One region of the Micromonospora parva genome, then DNA from elsewhere that is predicted to be linked to it. Evidence: riboswitches for the same ligand, from Rfam matches in the RefSeq annotation. Region 1 holds a riboswitch; each other region holds the start of a gene.

Region 1 (3,222 bases):
CCGTCCAGCATCGACGTCCGACTCGACCGGCTGTTCCGGGTCTTCAACAACCACCTCTACACCCACATCGATCCCGCCATGCAGCAGGACGACCTGACCTCGGCGGTCGAGGTCCCCGACGGTGAGCCCTTCGTGCTGCACCCCGGGGAGTTCGTGCTCGCCTCGACGCTGGAGGTCATCTCGCTGGGTGACCAGCTCGCCGGCCGACTGGAGGGCAAGAGCTCCCTGGGCCGGCTCGGGCTGCTCACCCATTCCACCGCCGGCTTCATCGACCCGGGCTTCTCCGGTCACGTGACGCTGGAACTCTCGAACGTGGCGAACCTGCCGATCACCCTGTGGCCCGGCATGAAGATCGGGCAGCTCTGCATCTTCCGGCTCTCCTCGCCGGCCGAGCACCCGTACGGCTCGGTGGTCTACGGCTCGCGCTACCAGGGCCAGCGGGGGCCGACGCCAAGCCGCGCCTGGCAGCACTGGCGCACCTGGCCCACCCGCTGAACCACGACGACGAGGGCCCGCCGCGACGGATCGCGGCGGGCCCTCTCGTCACCCGGGGTCAGCCCGGGCGGCCGTAGCTGTGGATCGGGCCGTCGTCGACCTTCTTCATCTTGACCGGTTGACCGGCCTGCGAGGCGTGCACCACCCAGCCGCCGCCGACGTACATGCCGACGTGGTGGATGTCGCTGTAGTAGAAGACCAGGTCTCCGGGGCGCAGGTCGCCCCTGCTGACGTTCTTCGTGACGCGGCTCTGCGCGGCGGCGTTGTGTGGCAGCGACACACCGGCCTTCGCCCAGGCGGCCAGCATCAGCCCGGAGCAGTCGTACGAGTTCGGACCCTCGGCACCCCAGACGTAGGGCTTGCCGATCTGGGCGCACGCGAACTTGACAGCGGTGCCCGCGCCGCCGCCGGGGTAGCTGCCCGGGCAGGGCGCCGGGCGCAGTGGGCCACCGCCACCGTTGCCGTACACCTTGAGGCGCAGCTTCTGCAGGCGGTCGATCTCTTCGTTGATCTGCTTCTTCTTCGCCGCCAGCTGAGCTTCGGTGCGGGTCAGCTGGGCCACCATCTCGTCCAGCGGCGCCTTCTGCGCGGCCAGCTGGTCGCGCAGGTCGGCGACCTCGCGTACGTCCTTCTGCTGGTTGTGCGCGAAGCGGTCGAGCATCTCGAGCTGGCCGACCACCTCGCTGGGCGACCGGCTGCCCAGCACCGCGTTGACGGTCAACACGTTCTCACCCTTGTAGGCGCGTACGGCCAGGGCGCTGACCTTGTCCATCGCGGCGTCGACCTGGCGCTCCAGCGGGGTGATCCGGGCGGCCAGCGCGTCGGCCTGCTTGCGCTTCGCGGCGAGGTCGGCGCGGGTGGCGTTGTGCCGTTCGATGATCGGTTCGAGCTTGTTCCAGTCGGCGTCGATCTGGCGCTCGATCTCGGCGACCGACGGGTCGGCGTGGGCCGCCGTGGCACTGCCGGTCAGGACGACGGCGACGCCGGCCAGGGCGGCGAGTGCGGTGGTGAAGCGGGACCAGCGTGGGCGCGGCACGATCGACGTCGGGCCGGCTGATGCCGACCGCTCGGACGACGGCCGCGGGGCATGGAGTGCCACCGGGGTTCCGTACTCCTTCTTCCTGACCGCCTACCGGGTTAGCTGACGGGTTCGGGCGGGAAGTCGGCGCCCTACCGCAGTGGCTGCGGATTCACCCCGAGGGACCTGGGTCCCCGGTTCGCTCGGAAACGACTCGGCGGTGTCGGTCCGTTACCGCCCGGGCTGGGCGGAGCTGCTGTCGGCCCGACGAATGACCAGAGTAGAGACGCTTGTTACCGATCCGCAACCCGCACGGCCGTGACACTCCGTACCGATTGGACGAGGTCACCGACCGTGTGTGAAGAATTCTTTCCCCACGCTTCGATAGATGGAAAGGTATTGACCTGACCTCCCGGACGGCGCGATGGTGACCTGACCTCACTCCGCGAGAATCTAGGGGGTTCGATGCACCATCCAACCCTGTCGACGGGCTGGCGCGCACTGCTCGCCGCCGCCGTGGTCGCCGCCGCCACCACGGTGCCACTCTCCGTCGGCCCGGCCGCCGCCGCGTCCACCACCGACCGTCAGCAGCAGTACGCCGCCGCGGCCACCGAGTACGGGGTGCCGACAGTCGTGCTGCTCGCCGTCTCCTACCTGGAGTCCCGCTGGGACACCAACGCCGGCACACCGAGCACCAGTGGCGGCTACGGCCCGATGCACCTGACCGACGCCCGGCACGTGGCCGCCCTACCCGGGCGCGGTCACCACGACGCCGGTGCCGAGGACCCGCGCGGCGACGACTCGCGTCCCGCCCGGGTGCCCGCGCCCCGACCGGTCGAGGCCCCCGCGCCGTCCACCGCCGCGTTGCAGACCGTGGACGCCGCCGCCACGCTGACCGGCGTCGCCCCCGAGGCACTGCGCACCGACGCGGGCCTCAACATCCGGGGTGGGGCGGCGCTGCTCAGCGCGTACCAACGGGAGCTGGACGCCCCGGTCGGCGCCGACACCGACCCGGCCGCCTGGTACGGCGCGGTGGCCCGCTACTCCGGCGCGGACAGCGCCGACGCCGCCGCGGCCTTCGCCGACGAGGTCTTCACCACCATCGGCGCGGGCCAGTCCCGGGTGACCGACGACGGCCAGCGGATCACCCTGCCGGCCCGCACGGTACGGCCCGAGCGTTCCTGGTTGGACCGGCTGGGTCTGCGCCGGCTGGCCCGCCCGGACGGGGTGGAGTGCCCCCGCACCATCTCGTGCGAGTGGATCCCGGCACCCTACGAGGCATTCGGCGACGGGGACTACGGCAACCACGACCTCTCCGACCGGCCCGCCCGGCAGAAGATCGAATACATCGTCATCCACGACACCGAGGCGAGTTGGGCGACGACCCTGCAACTCGTCCAGGATCCGACCTACGTCAGCTGGCACTACTCGCTGCGCTCGGTGGACGGGCACATCGCCCAGCACGTGAAGACCAAGGACGTCGGTTGGCACGCCGGCAACTGGTACGTCAACGCGAAGTCGATCGGGCTGGAACACGAAGGCTTCGCGGCGCAGGGGACCTGGTACACCGAGGCGATGTACCGGACCTCGGCGAAGCTGGTCCGGCACCTGGCGCTGCGGCTGGGCATCCCACTGGACCGCCAGCACATCATCGGCCACGACAACGTGCCCGGCACCGTCGCCTCCACGGTGCGGGGAATGCACTGGGA
Region 2 (3,222 bases), on a different contig from region 1:
CGCCGCCGCCTGGTCAAGAAGATCCTCGCCACGGTCAAGGACCTCAAGGCCAACCACGCCGAGCGCTACCGCACCTTCTGGACCGAGTTCGGCGCGGTGGTCAAGGAAGGGCTGATCGACGACACCGACAACCGGGACACCCTGCTGGACATCCTGTCGGTGGCCTCCACCAACGACCCGGCCGAGCCCACCGACCTGGCCGGCTACGTGTCCCGGATGAAGGACGGCCAGAGCGACATCTGGTACGCCACCGGCGAATCCCGGGCCGCCATCGAGAACTCGCCGCACCTGGAGGCGTTCCGGGCCAAGGGGCACGAGGTGCTGCTCCTCACCGACCAGGTCGACGAGGTGTGGGTCGAGCGGGTCGGCACGTACGACGGCAGGACGCTGCGCTCGATCGCCAAGGGCGAGATCGACCTGGACACCGACGAGGAGAAGCAGCAGGCCGAGGCCGAGCGTGAGCAGCAGCGACAGGAGTTCGCGGCGCTGCTCGACTGGCTGGGGACCACCCTCACCGACAGTGTCCGGGAGGTGCGCCTGTCATCGCGGCTGACCACCTCGCCGGCCTGCGTCGTCGGCGACGCCCACGACCTCACCCCGACCCTGGAGAAGATGTACCGGGCGATGGGGCACGAGATTCCGCCGACCAAGCGGATCCTGGAGATCAACCCCGGGCACCCGCTGGTGTCCGGGCTGCGCAAGGCCCACGAGCAGGGCAGCGACCAGGTGGCCCTGACCGAGACCGCCGAGCTGCTCTACGGCTTGGCGGTGCTGGCCGAGGGTGGCGAGCTGACCGACCCGGCCCGCTTCACCCGGACGCTCGCCGACCGGCTGGCCCGCACCCTGTAACCGTAGGGGGATCGCTCGCCCGCTGCTAACGTCACGCGTTCCGCGCGAGAAGGTGGAGTCCGTCGGTGCTCAGGATGGTGCTGCGTACGTCAGCTGCTGTGGTGGCCGTCTGTACGGTGACCGCTTGCGGTTCCTCACCGGCTCGTACAGCGGATCGGTCAGCGGGCGAAGCGATCCCCTCCGCGGCGCAGGCGACGGGCTCGGCCACAGCCACGAAGCCGCCCGAGCCAGCAGTTCCGGCGACGGGCGGGCCGGGCTATTCCGCCGCGTTGTCCGCACGCCTGGTCGCCACGGACTCGGTGCCGCCAGGATTCACTGTGGAGATCGCGACAGTCATGTCGCCTGATGCCGGGGAGCAACGCTCAGAAGCCTGCTCGGGCAGCATGATCCCGCTGTTGTCAGCGAGGCGGCTGACCGGGACTCCGTCAGCGATGGCCGCGGCCACCCTCAGCTATGACGCGGGCCCGGATGACCTGTGGGTGGGGACCGAAGTCCTCAGGACATACGCCGATGACGGTGCACGACGGGCAACGGCCGACCTGCGAACCTTGATCGGCCGTTGTCCCACCGTCGCGTCGTCCAGCCAGGGCGGCAGCCATCGCTTCGCGGTGGCAGCAGGGCCGCGGTTGGGCGATGACAGTATTCACGTCAGGTGCAGCGCGACGTACGGTGCCGACACGCTGAAGTGCGACAGCGTCCTCGTCCGGATCGGAACCACTCTGGTGGTCATCCAGGAGGAGGGCAACAAACCCGGCGGTGACAGATACCTGCACCAGCTCGCCGAAGCTGCGCTCCGCAGATACCAGGCGACCGCCTGAATCGCCTTGTCAGGCCGGGCCGTGGCCGTGTTCGTCACGCCTGCTGTGCCGGCCTGATCGAAAACGGTCCACGATGGTCACTGCACAGACGTCGATCGCCCGCAACCGCTGCGGGACCCACCCCGCGTGGCCCGGTGAAAGAGTTCACAAGAGGTGGGCGACCGTCACCGACCGTGCCTAACGTCGGTCGGGTTCGCCAACGCGGACACCACGGCCGGCAACGCCAAATCCTGCCCCCGGTCGTCGGAACCCAGTCACCCGGGCAGGAGCGGGGGACCCACACGTTCCTCGGTGCATGTCACCTCGGGGTGAAGCCGCCATCGCGCGGCCGGGCTCCTCGGCCCGAACCCGACAGCTCACCTCGCCGGCGTGGAGGAAGCTCACATGACGTCTGTCTACACCCCCCGTCATCGACGGGTCACCACCCGCCGCCTCGCCGTCGGCACCCTTGCCGTTGGCGCGGTCACCGGCGCCGTCGCCCTCTTCGGGCCGGCCGCCCCTGCGCAGGCCGCCGTCAACTGGGACGCGATCGCCAAGTGCGAGTCCGGCGGCAACTGGAAGATCAACACTGGTAACGGGTACTACGGCGGGCTTCAGTTCTCGCAGAGCACCTGGGCCGGTTACGGCGGCAAGAAGTACGCCGCCCGCGCCGACCTGGCCAGCCGCGGCGAGCAGATCGCCATTGCCAAGAAGGTGCTCGACGGGCAGGGCATCGGCGCGTGGCCGACCTGCGGCAAGAAGGGCGGCTCCGCGACCAAGCCCACCGCGAAGCCGTCGACCAGATCCACCGAGAAGTCGACGACGTCGACCGCGAAGCCCACCAAGCCGCAGGAACGGTCGTCGCGTGGCGAGCAGCCGGCGACCCGCGACCACCAGCGCACCGCGCCGGTGGCGGGCGGCCAGACGTACCTGGTCAAGTCGGGCGACACCCTGTCCGAGATTGCTGCCGAACAGCGGGTGGCCGGCGGCTGGCAGGCCCTGTACGAGGACAACCGGCAGGTGGTCGGAGCAGACCCGGGTCTGATCTTTCCGGGTCAGCGGCTCAGCCTCTGACGGATGACACACGAACGCTCGGCCGGGTCACCGGCCGAGCGTTCGTGTGTGTCGTGCTGTCAGCCGGGGTGCCCGTGCCTCGTGCGGGCCGCCGTCACGCCGCCGAGGCGGACGCCTTCGGCCCTCGATGCGACGCTGCCGGGCCGGCGTTCCAGCCCCAGCGGGAGGCCGGCACCGCGGACTCCCCGGGACGGCCCGCGCCCACGTCGTCACTGTCGTCGCCGTCGGTGGTCCTCTCGACCGAGTCGGGCGTGCTGCGGGACAGTCGCAGCGAGTGCTCGGCGCCGTTGCGGGCCGTGCACGGCCAGGACTGCCCGGCGCACTGAAGGTTGCGGCACCGGCCCTCGTCGTCCGGCTCGTGTGCGCTCAGCACATCGACCGCCAACTGCCACAGCAGCGGGTCGGTCACGTCGTGCGGACGCTCGGCGGTGCGGCTCGGTCGGTTGCTGGTGTCGTCGGACATCATGGCCCCCCTCGTCAGGCTGTACCCCCCAAGGGTCAC
Region 3 (3,222 bases), on a different contig from region 1:
GTGACGGTAGCGTGGGGACGTGCTTCCGGTCGCGTTCACCTGTCCGCTGTGGTGGGTGGCGCGCTGGGCGACGCGGGTGCTGACCAGCCTCGCCGTCGTCGCGGCCCTGGCGCTCGGCGCAGGCCCGGCCACGGCCGCCGCGTCGACGCCCAGCCCGGTGCCACCGTCGAGCGTGGTGTCGGCCTCCGTCGCCGCCGGGCCGCTGGCGGCCTCCGGTCGGCACGTCGGGGCGCACGCTGCGGCGCGCCCGGCAGCGGCGATCCCACCGGACGCCGTCGAGGAGGCCGTTCCCGCCTGGGCCGTCGACTCGCCCGGGGCGCTCCCCGAGGAGCACTGCGTCACCGCGACCGGCGTGCTTCCGGTCCGCGCGGCGGAGTCCGACCGGCTGCCCCTCGTCGACAGTGCGAGCGGTCGGGCCTGCCGGGCCCCACCCCGGCGCTGAGCCACCGGGACGATCGTCCCGCCGCCGCGCCTGTCGCCCCACCCGCTTCCCACCCGCCGACCGGTGGCCCGCCGTGGCCCGCCGGCCGGTGTGGCCCCATCGCACTGCTCTCTCCCCGAGGTGCCGACCATGGAGACCGCCGTCTTCTACCAGTTCGTGACCGAGGTGCCGCGAGCCGCCGCCATCTGGTCGACCCTGGTCCTGCTGACCCTGGGCCTGCTCACCGTGCTGGCCGCCCGCCCCGAACGGGACCGGCCCGCCGACGACCCGCTCCCGGCAGCGCCCACCGCCCGGGAGGTGGCCGCCGCCGAGGCTGCCGACCTGCGCCGCTACGCCGAGGAGGTGGCCGTCGCCGCGGCCGGCGCGGCGACGACAGCCAGGCGGAGACGTGCCGCCTGGCTGAGCGCCCAGGAGCAGATGGAGCGGGCCTGGACCGGGTACGACGCGGCGGACACCGCCGCGCGTCGCTTCGCGGGCGCCGGGGCGCTGCCCACCCCACGGACCCCGCACACCCCCGCCGAGTACGCGGCCCGGGAGCGCTATCTGCACCGGGCGGCGATGGCGGCGTACTGGCGGGGTGACCTGAGCATGGTGCAGCTCGGTGACGTGTTCGGGCACCGGCACGGCTGGGATCCCCGACGCCACCCCGTCGAGCAGGAGGTGTTGATCAGCCGGGTGGTCCGGGATGCGCGGCTGGCCGACTACCAGGCGGCCGCCGACCGTGAGCGGGCCGCCTGGCGTGACGCGGAGCTGGCCGCCGAGTCGGCTCGTACCCTCGCCGAGGAGGCGTACGCGGCGGCGGCCCGGCTGCGCCCACACCCGGTGGCCGCCCGCCGGACGGTGGCGGGGGCGTTGCGCCCGGCCGTCGTGGCACGGTGGCGACCGGCCCGGGCGGGTTGAGCCCGATCTGTGATGTGAGGCCGGTCACGCAATTGTGAAATCGGACGTCCGGCACGAGCCGCGCCATTGTTCCCGCGATTATGGTCGCGTTCTTCGTCGCCTGTCCGGTTGTCGCCCGTAGGCGCGCCCGTAACCGGTTGTCCCATCGAGTCACATCATCGGCAATACGCGCAGAAATTGCCTCGCCGATTGAGGTTTACGCAGGTGAGCCCGGCTTGGCAGGGCGCGGAGCCGCCAGTACTGTCGTCCTGTCCGATGCGGTAACCGATCGCAAGACGCGACGCCGCATCGACCCGCTTAATCGTGATCAACGAACCGGGGACCCATCAGTAAGTCCGGGGTGAATCCGCGAGCCACGGCCCGCGGTAGGGCGATCTTCCCGCCCGAATCCGTCAGCTAACCCGGTAGGCGGTGTCGGAAGGAGTCCCATCCTCGTGCAGCACCTTTCCACCCCTCGGTTGTTCCCTCGCCTCCACGGCGCGGCGATGCACCCGCTCATTCGTCCAGTGACGGTGAGCTGACCCCCCGGGTCATCGCCTTCCCCGCCCGGCCACGCCGGGCGTTCCCCTGAGCGGTTCACCATCCGCGGACCACGGTCCGCGCGCTGGCGCCTGCCCGGATACCGGTCCGGCCCCGGTGTGCCGCTCTCCCCCCGATCCGTGGAGGACCCCGTGAAGCACACCCTGCAGCGTCAGCTCCGCCGCCTCGCCACCGAGCGCCCGTACCAGATCGTTGTCGCCTCCGCCGCGGCTCTCGCCATCGCCACCACCGGCGGTGCCCTGCTCACCACCGCCGACGACGCCCCGGCCGACCAGCGCACCGCGACCACCGTCGCCGAGATGCGCAGCGACGTCGCCGCCTCCCGTGGCGACGTTCGGGACGCGTCCCCCTCGGCCAGCGCCGCGCCGACCACCGCCGCGCCGGCCACCAGCGCCGCGTCCCCCGCCGCGAAGGCCAAGAGCAACCCCGACCTCACCCGTAAGCCGACGCCGCCGAAGCCGCCCGCGACCAAGGTGCTCGACTACGACTACGAGGCGCAGAACACCTACTACAACTGCGGCCCGGCGGCCACCCGCAACGCGCTCAGCGCCGCCGGCATCGACCGCACCCAGGAGGAGCTCGGCGCCGAGCTGGGCACCACCGAGATGGGCACCAACTCGGCCGAGGACACCACCCGGGTGCTCAACGCCGAGGTGAAGGGCTCCCCGTACCGGACCCGGATGTTCCCCAGCGCGCCCAGCCCGGCGCAGATGGACCGCCTCCAGGCCGACGTGGTGAAGGCCATCACCGACGGCCGGGGCGTGGTGGCCAACGTCGTCGGGGACGCCACCGACACCGACGGCGGCTGGCACTCCTACGGCGGCGGGCACTACATCGCCGTCGTGGGCTACAAGGACAACGGTCGCACCGTGCGGATCGCCGACTCGGCGAACCCGGCCGACCCGTCGTACTGGATCACCACCATCGACCTGGCCAACTGGATCACCAGCCGGGGCTACTCCGCCTGACCCGGGCACGCCGAGGACCGCGGGCGTCGTCCCCCACAAGGGGCCGGCGCCCGCGGCGTCTTCGGCGGTGCGGTCAGTAGGTGATGAAGCCGTACAACGCCTTGTGGTTCGACTTCGTCCCGACCACGGTGTGGTCGACGGCGGACGACTGCACACTGCCCCTGACGAACAAGTAGTCGATCTTGCTGGAACCGTTGGTGGCCGCCGACCCGTACCCGGTCATGCCGTAGCCGCTGAGCGTGCCGGGGGCGATGCCGGTGCGGTTCGCGTCGATGCCCACCACGCGGATCGTCGACGCGTTCAGCAGCGTGGTCGCGTCCGCACCGAGGTGGATGCCGCTGTTGGCGATGCCCCGGTCGCCGTCACCGGCGC
Region 4 (3,222 bases), on a different contig from region 1:
AAATCACGCATACCTTGACGCATCTTAGCGTGCGTGTGACGGTGGAGCGCGACTGAGCGCCCGCCGCCCGGTCGGCGGAAAGTCGGTCTGACCAGGTGAGATGCGTCGAGACGAGGTGCGGGATGAGTCATGCCGGGAACGCCGGTGGTCAGCCGGGTACGCAGCGGACCACCGATCGAGCGCCAGTGCTCAGTGAGCCGAGCCGGGCGTACGCCGAACTGGTCGCCGGCAATCGACGCTTCGTGGGCGGCGCGCCACACCATCCCAACCAGGACGCCGGGCACCGGGCCGCCGTCGCCGACGGGCAGCACCCGTTCGCGGTGATCGTCGGCTGCTCCGACTCCCGGCTGGCCGCCGAGATCATCTTCGACCGCGGGTTGGGTGACCTGTTCGTGGTCCGCACGGCCGGGCACACCGCCGGCCCGGAGGTGCTCGGCAGCGTCGAGTACGCGGTGACAGTGCTCGGCACTCCGCTGGTGGTGGTGCTCGGTCACGACCTGTGCGGTGCGGTGCAGGCCGCCCGGGAGTCCGCCGCGACCGGCACCGCGCCGAGCGGCCACCTGGGCGCGGTGGTCGACGCCGTGCTGCCCAGCCTGCGCCGGGCCGAGGCCGAGGGCGTGGACGACATCGACGGCATCGTCGACATCCACATCGCACAGACCGTCGAGACGTTGCTCGGGCAGTCCCCGGTGCTGGCCGACGAGGTGGCCCGGGGGCGGTGCGCGGTGGTGGGGATGTCCTACCGGCTGGCCGCCGGGGCGGTGCGCCCGGTTGCCGCCGTGCCGGCTGGCTTCGCGACGCTGGACACCCCGGCCGACCCGGCTGCCCCTGCCACCGTGTGACATGACGAGGGCCGCTCCGCGTCACGCGGAACGGCCCTCAACCGGGGTCGTACGGGTCAGAGCAGCGACATGTGGACGTGGTCGGTGTGGTTCGACGGCCCGCTGTACGAACTCCAGCCGGTGGCCGGGAACCAGATCTGCCGGTTCCAGATCACGTAGTAGATGCCGAGCCGGTCGGCGTTACGGATGAGGAACGCGGCGACGTTGTTGCCGTACGTCCGGGTGTCGTTGTTGTGCCACGGGGAGAAGCCGCTCTTCTGCAGCGACCAGTCGCAGGCGCGGCCCTTCGGGTGCTCCCACGGCCCGCCGGGGCGGTAGCAGCCGACGAACCGGTTGAAGCCGGCCCGCTTGACCTCCTTGTACGCGTGCAGCGTGCGGGGGGTGACGCAGCCGGACGTGGTGGGGTCGTTCTCGCTGCACGACTGGGGCTTCCAGTCGCCGTCGGCGGTGCGACCCGGGCCGATCTTCGCGACCGGGGAGGTGGCGTCCACCAGGCCGCCGGTGAAGCCCTTGCCGCCGACGAGGGAGAGCGCCTTGTCGGCCTCGCTCTTCCGCTTCGCCATCAGGGCGGTCTGCTTCTGCTGCTCGCGGACCTCGGTGTCGAGGGCCAGCTTGGCCTGCTCGGCGCGGGCCTTCACCTCGTTGACCTCGGAGAGCTTCTTCTCGTTGACCATGTTCATCTCGTCGAGCACCGCGGCGCGCTGGACGAACGAGTCGGGGGCGTCGCTCTCCAGCAGCATCGCGATCGCGCCGATCCGGCCGGTCCGGTAGGCCTGGGCGGCGATCTGCCCGACCTGCGGGGCCAGTGCGGCCAGGTCGGCGTTGGCCCGGTCGACCTCGGCCGCCAACTCGCTCTGCCGCTTCTTGGATTTGTCCAGCTTGGACTTGGCGGCGGAGTAGTCGCGGTTGGCCTGCTCGATGACGTCGTTGAGCAGCTTGGGCTCGCCGTCCTCCTCGTGCCCGGACGGTGTGGGGTTCGTCGGGGCGGCGTGCGCCGGGAGTGGCCCGGCGAACACGGTCAGTGCGGCGATCACGGCCACCACGGGTGTCAACCAGCGGCGTAGGGGTGCCGTCACAATGTTCCCTTCCGTCGACCGCCGACCGGGTTAGCTGACGGGTTCGGGGCGGAAGCGGCCCCTACCGCTGACGCGGATTCACCCCACGTACCTGGGTCCCCGGCTCGCCGGTTGGCGATTGGGCGGTGGCACCGCAGGCGCCGCTTCGCGCCTTCATCGGTGACCGGCAGCGAGGTTACCCGAGAGTCGACCGGCTGAGCTACGCCTGGATGCCGACCAAAAGCGTCATTTCGCCATAGCGTTGAGTGACCAGTGACGTGGTTCTCAGGGTGGTTGCCCGATCTGGTCACGCTGAGGAGTGTCACCATGCCGTATCCGTGCTCCTGTTCGACTCCGGCCACCGGTCGGCGGCCTCGGGTGGGGGTGCGGCCCGCTGCCGGTCCGGCTCGTTGGAGCCGGCCGTTCGCGGTGAGCTGAGGGCGGCGAGTGCCTCGCTGCGGTCCGGCTGGGGGCGCGCGGCGGGAGCGTCGGCCGGCGGCACGGCGTCGGTACGCCCGGCGGCGGTCACCACCGCGGCCAGCCCGGTGGTCAGCGGCACGGCGGCGATCAGACCGAGGGTGGCGACCGCGCTGCGGACGATCTCCTGGGCGAGGAACTCACTGGTGAGGATCTGCCCGATCGGTCGCGCGTCGGCGGTGAGCAGGAGCAGCAGGGGCAGCGACGCGCCCGCGTACGCCAGCACGATGGTGTTGACAGTGGAGGCGATGTGCGCGCGGCCGACGCGGGTGGCCGCCCGGTACAGCTGCAACCGGGTGAGGCCGGGGTTGGCGTTGGCCAGTTCGGTGACGGTGGCCGCCTGGGTGACCGTCACGTCGTCGAGCACCCCGAGCGATCCGATGATGATCCCGGCGAGCAGCAGTCCGTGCAGGTCGACGTCGCCCTGGAACATCGACAGGGTGGTGGCGTCTTCGCTGCCGAAGCCGGTGAGGTGGGTGGCGGCCGTGGCGATGGTGGCGAGTACGCCGGTCAGCACCAGGCTGCCCAGGGTGCCGAGCACGGCGACCGAGGTCTGTGCGGTGACCCCGTGCGTCAGATAGAGCACCACGAACATGATCAGGGCCGCGCCGACCACCGCCACCAGCAGGGGTGACCTGCCGGCACCGATACCCGGGAGCACGAAGGTGAGCAGGATGGCGAAGCTGGCGGCCAGTCCGGCGAGCGCGGCCAGACCCCGCCACCGACCGAACGCGACGATCGCGGCCGCGAAGACCACCGCCAGCCAGATCATCGGGGTGCCGCGTTGGTGTTCGGCGATGTTCCAGTTGCTGGTGCTGGGATCGGTGGGATCGGTCAGCTCGACCAGG

The links. Region 1 has a riboswitch for cyclic di-AMP ahead of AB0C03_RS15615 (C40 family peptidase). Riboswitches for the same ligand answer to the same signal wherever they lie in the genome.
Region 2: it holds a riboswitch for cyclic di-AMP, as region 1 does, so the genes downstream of both, AB0C03_RS25360 (transglycosylase family protein) here and AB0C03_RS15615 (C40 family peptidase) in region 1, are expected to answer to the same signal.
Region 3: it holds a riboswitch for cyclic di-AMP, as region 1 does, so the genes downstream of both, AB0C03_RS22095 (C39 family peptidase) here and AB0C03_RS15615 (C40 family peptidase) in region 1, are expected to answer to the same signal.
Region 4: it holds a riboswitch for cyclic di-AMP, as region 1 does, so the genes downstream of both, AB0C03_RS27115 (coiled-coil domain-containing protein) here and AB0C03_RS15615 (C40 family peptidase) in region 1, are expected to answer to the same signal.

What each region holds. Positions count from the first base shown of each region.
Region 1 is NZ_JBEZFX010000005.1:385,102-388,323, forward strand. Features, by position in the region: gene dcd (dCTP deaminase) at 1-495, shown strand, start outside; gene AB0C03_RS15615 (C40 family peptidase) at 554-1,594, opposite strand; cyclic di-AMP (ydaO/yuaA leader) riboswitch at 1,608-1,743, opposite strand; gene AB0C03_RS15620 (N-acetylmuramoyl-L-alanine amidase) at 1,979-3,222, shown strand, end outside.
Region 2 is NZ_JBEZFX010000011.1:9,531-12,752, forward strand. Features, by position in the region: gene htpG (molecular chaperone HtpG) at 1-849, shown strand, start outside; gene AB0C03_RS25355 (hypothetical protein) at 1,167-1,667, shown strand; cyclic di-AMP (ydaO/yuaA leader) riboswitch at 1,879-2,051, shown strand; gene AB0C03_RS25360 (transglycosylase family protein) at 2,052-2,720, shown strand; gene AB0C03_RS25365 (hypothetical protein) at 2,815-3,183, opposite strand.
Region 3 is NZ_JBEZFX010000008.1:365,276-368,497, reverse strand. Features, by position in the region: gene AB0C03_RS22105 (hypothetical protein) at 20-442, shown strand; gene AB0C03_RS22100 (hypothetical protein) at 572-1,342, shown strand; cyclic di-AMP (ydaO/yuaA leader) riboswitch at 1,627-1,768, shown strand; gene AB0C03_RS22095 (C39 family peptidase) at 2,002-2,850, shown strand; gene AB0C03_RS22090 (hypothetical protein) at 2,924-3,222, opposite strand, start outside.
Region 4 is NZ_JBEZFX010000012.1:147,088-150,309, reverse strand. Features, by position in the region: gene AB0C03_RS27120 (carbonic anhydrase) at 123-842, shown strand; gene AB0C03_RS27115 (coiled-coil domain-containing protein) at 899-1,918, opposite strand; cyclic di-AMP (ydaO/yuaA leader) riboswitch at 1,923-2,053, opposite strand; gene AB0C03_RS27110 (YibE/F family protein) at 2,220-3,222, opposite strand, start outside.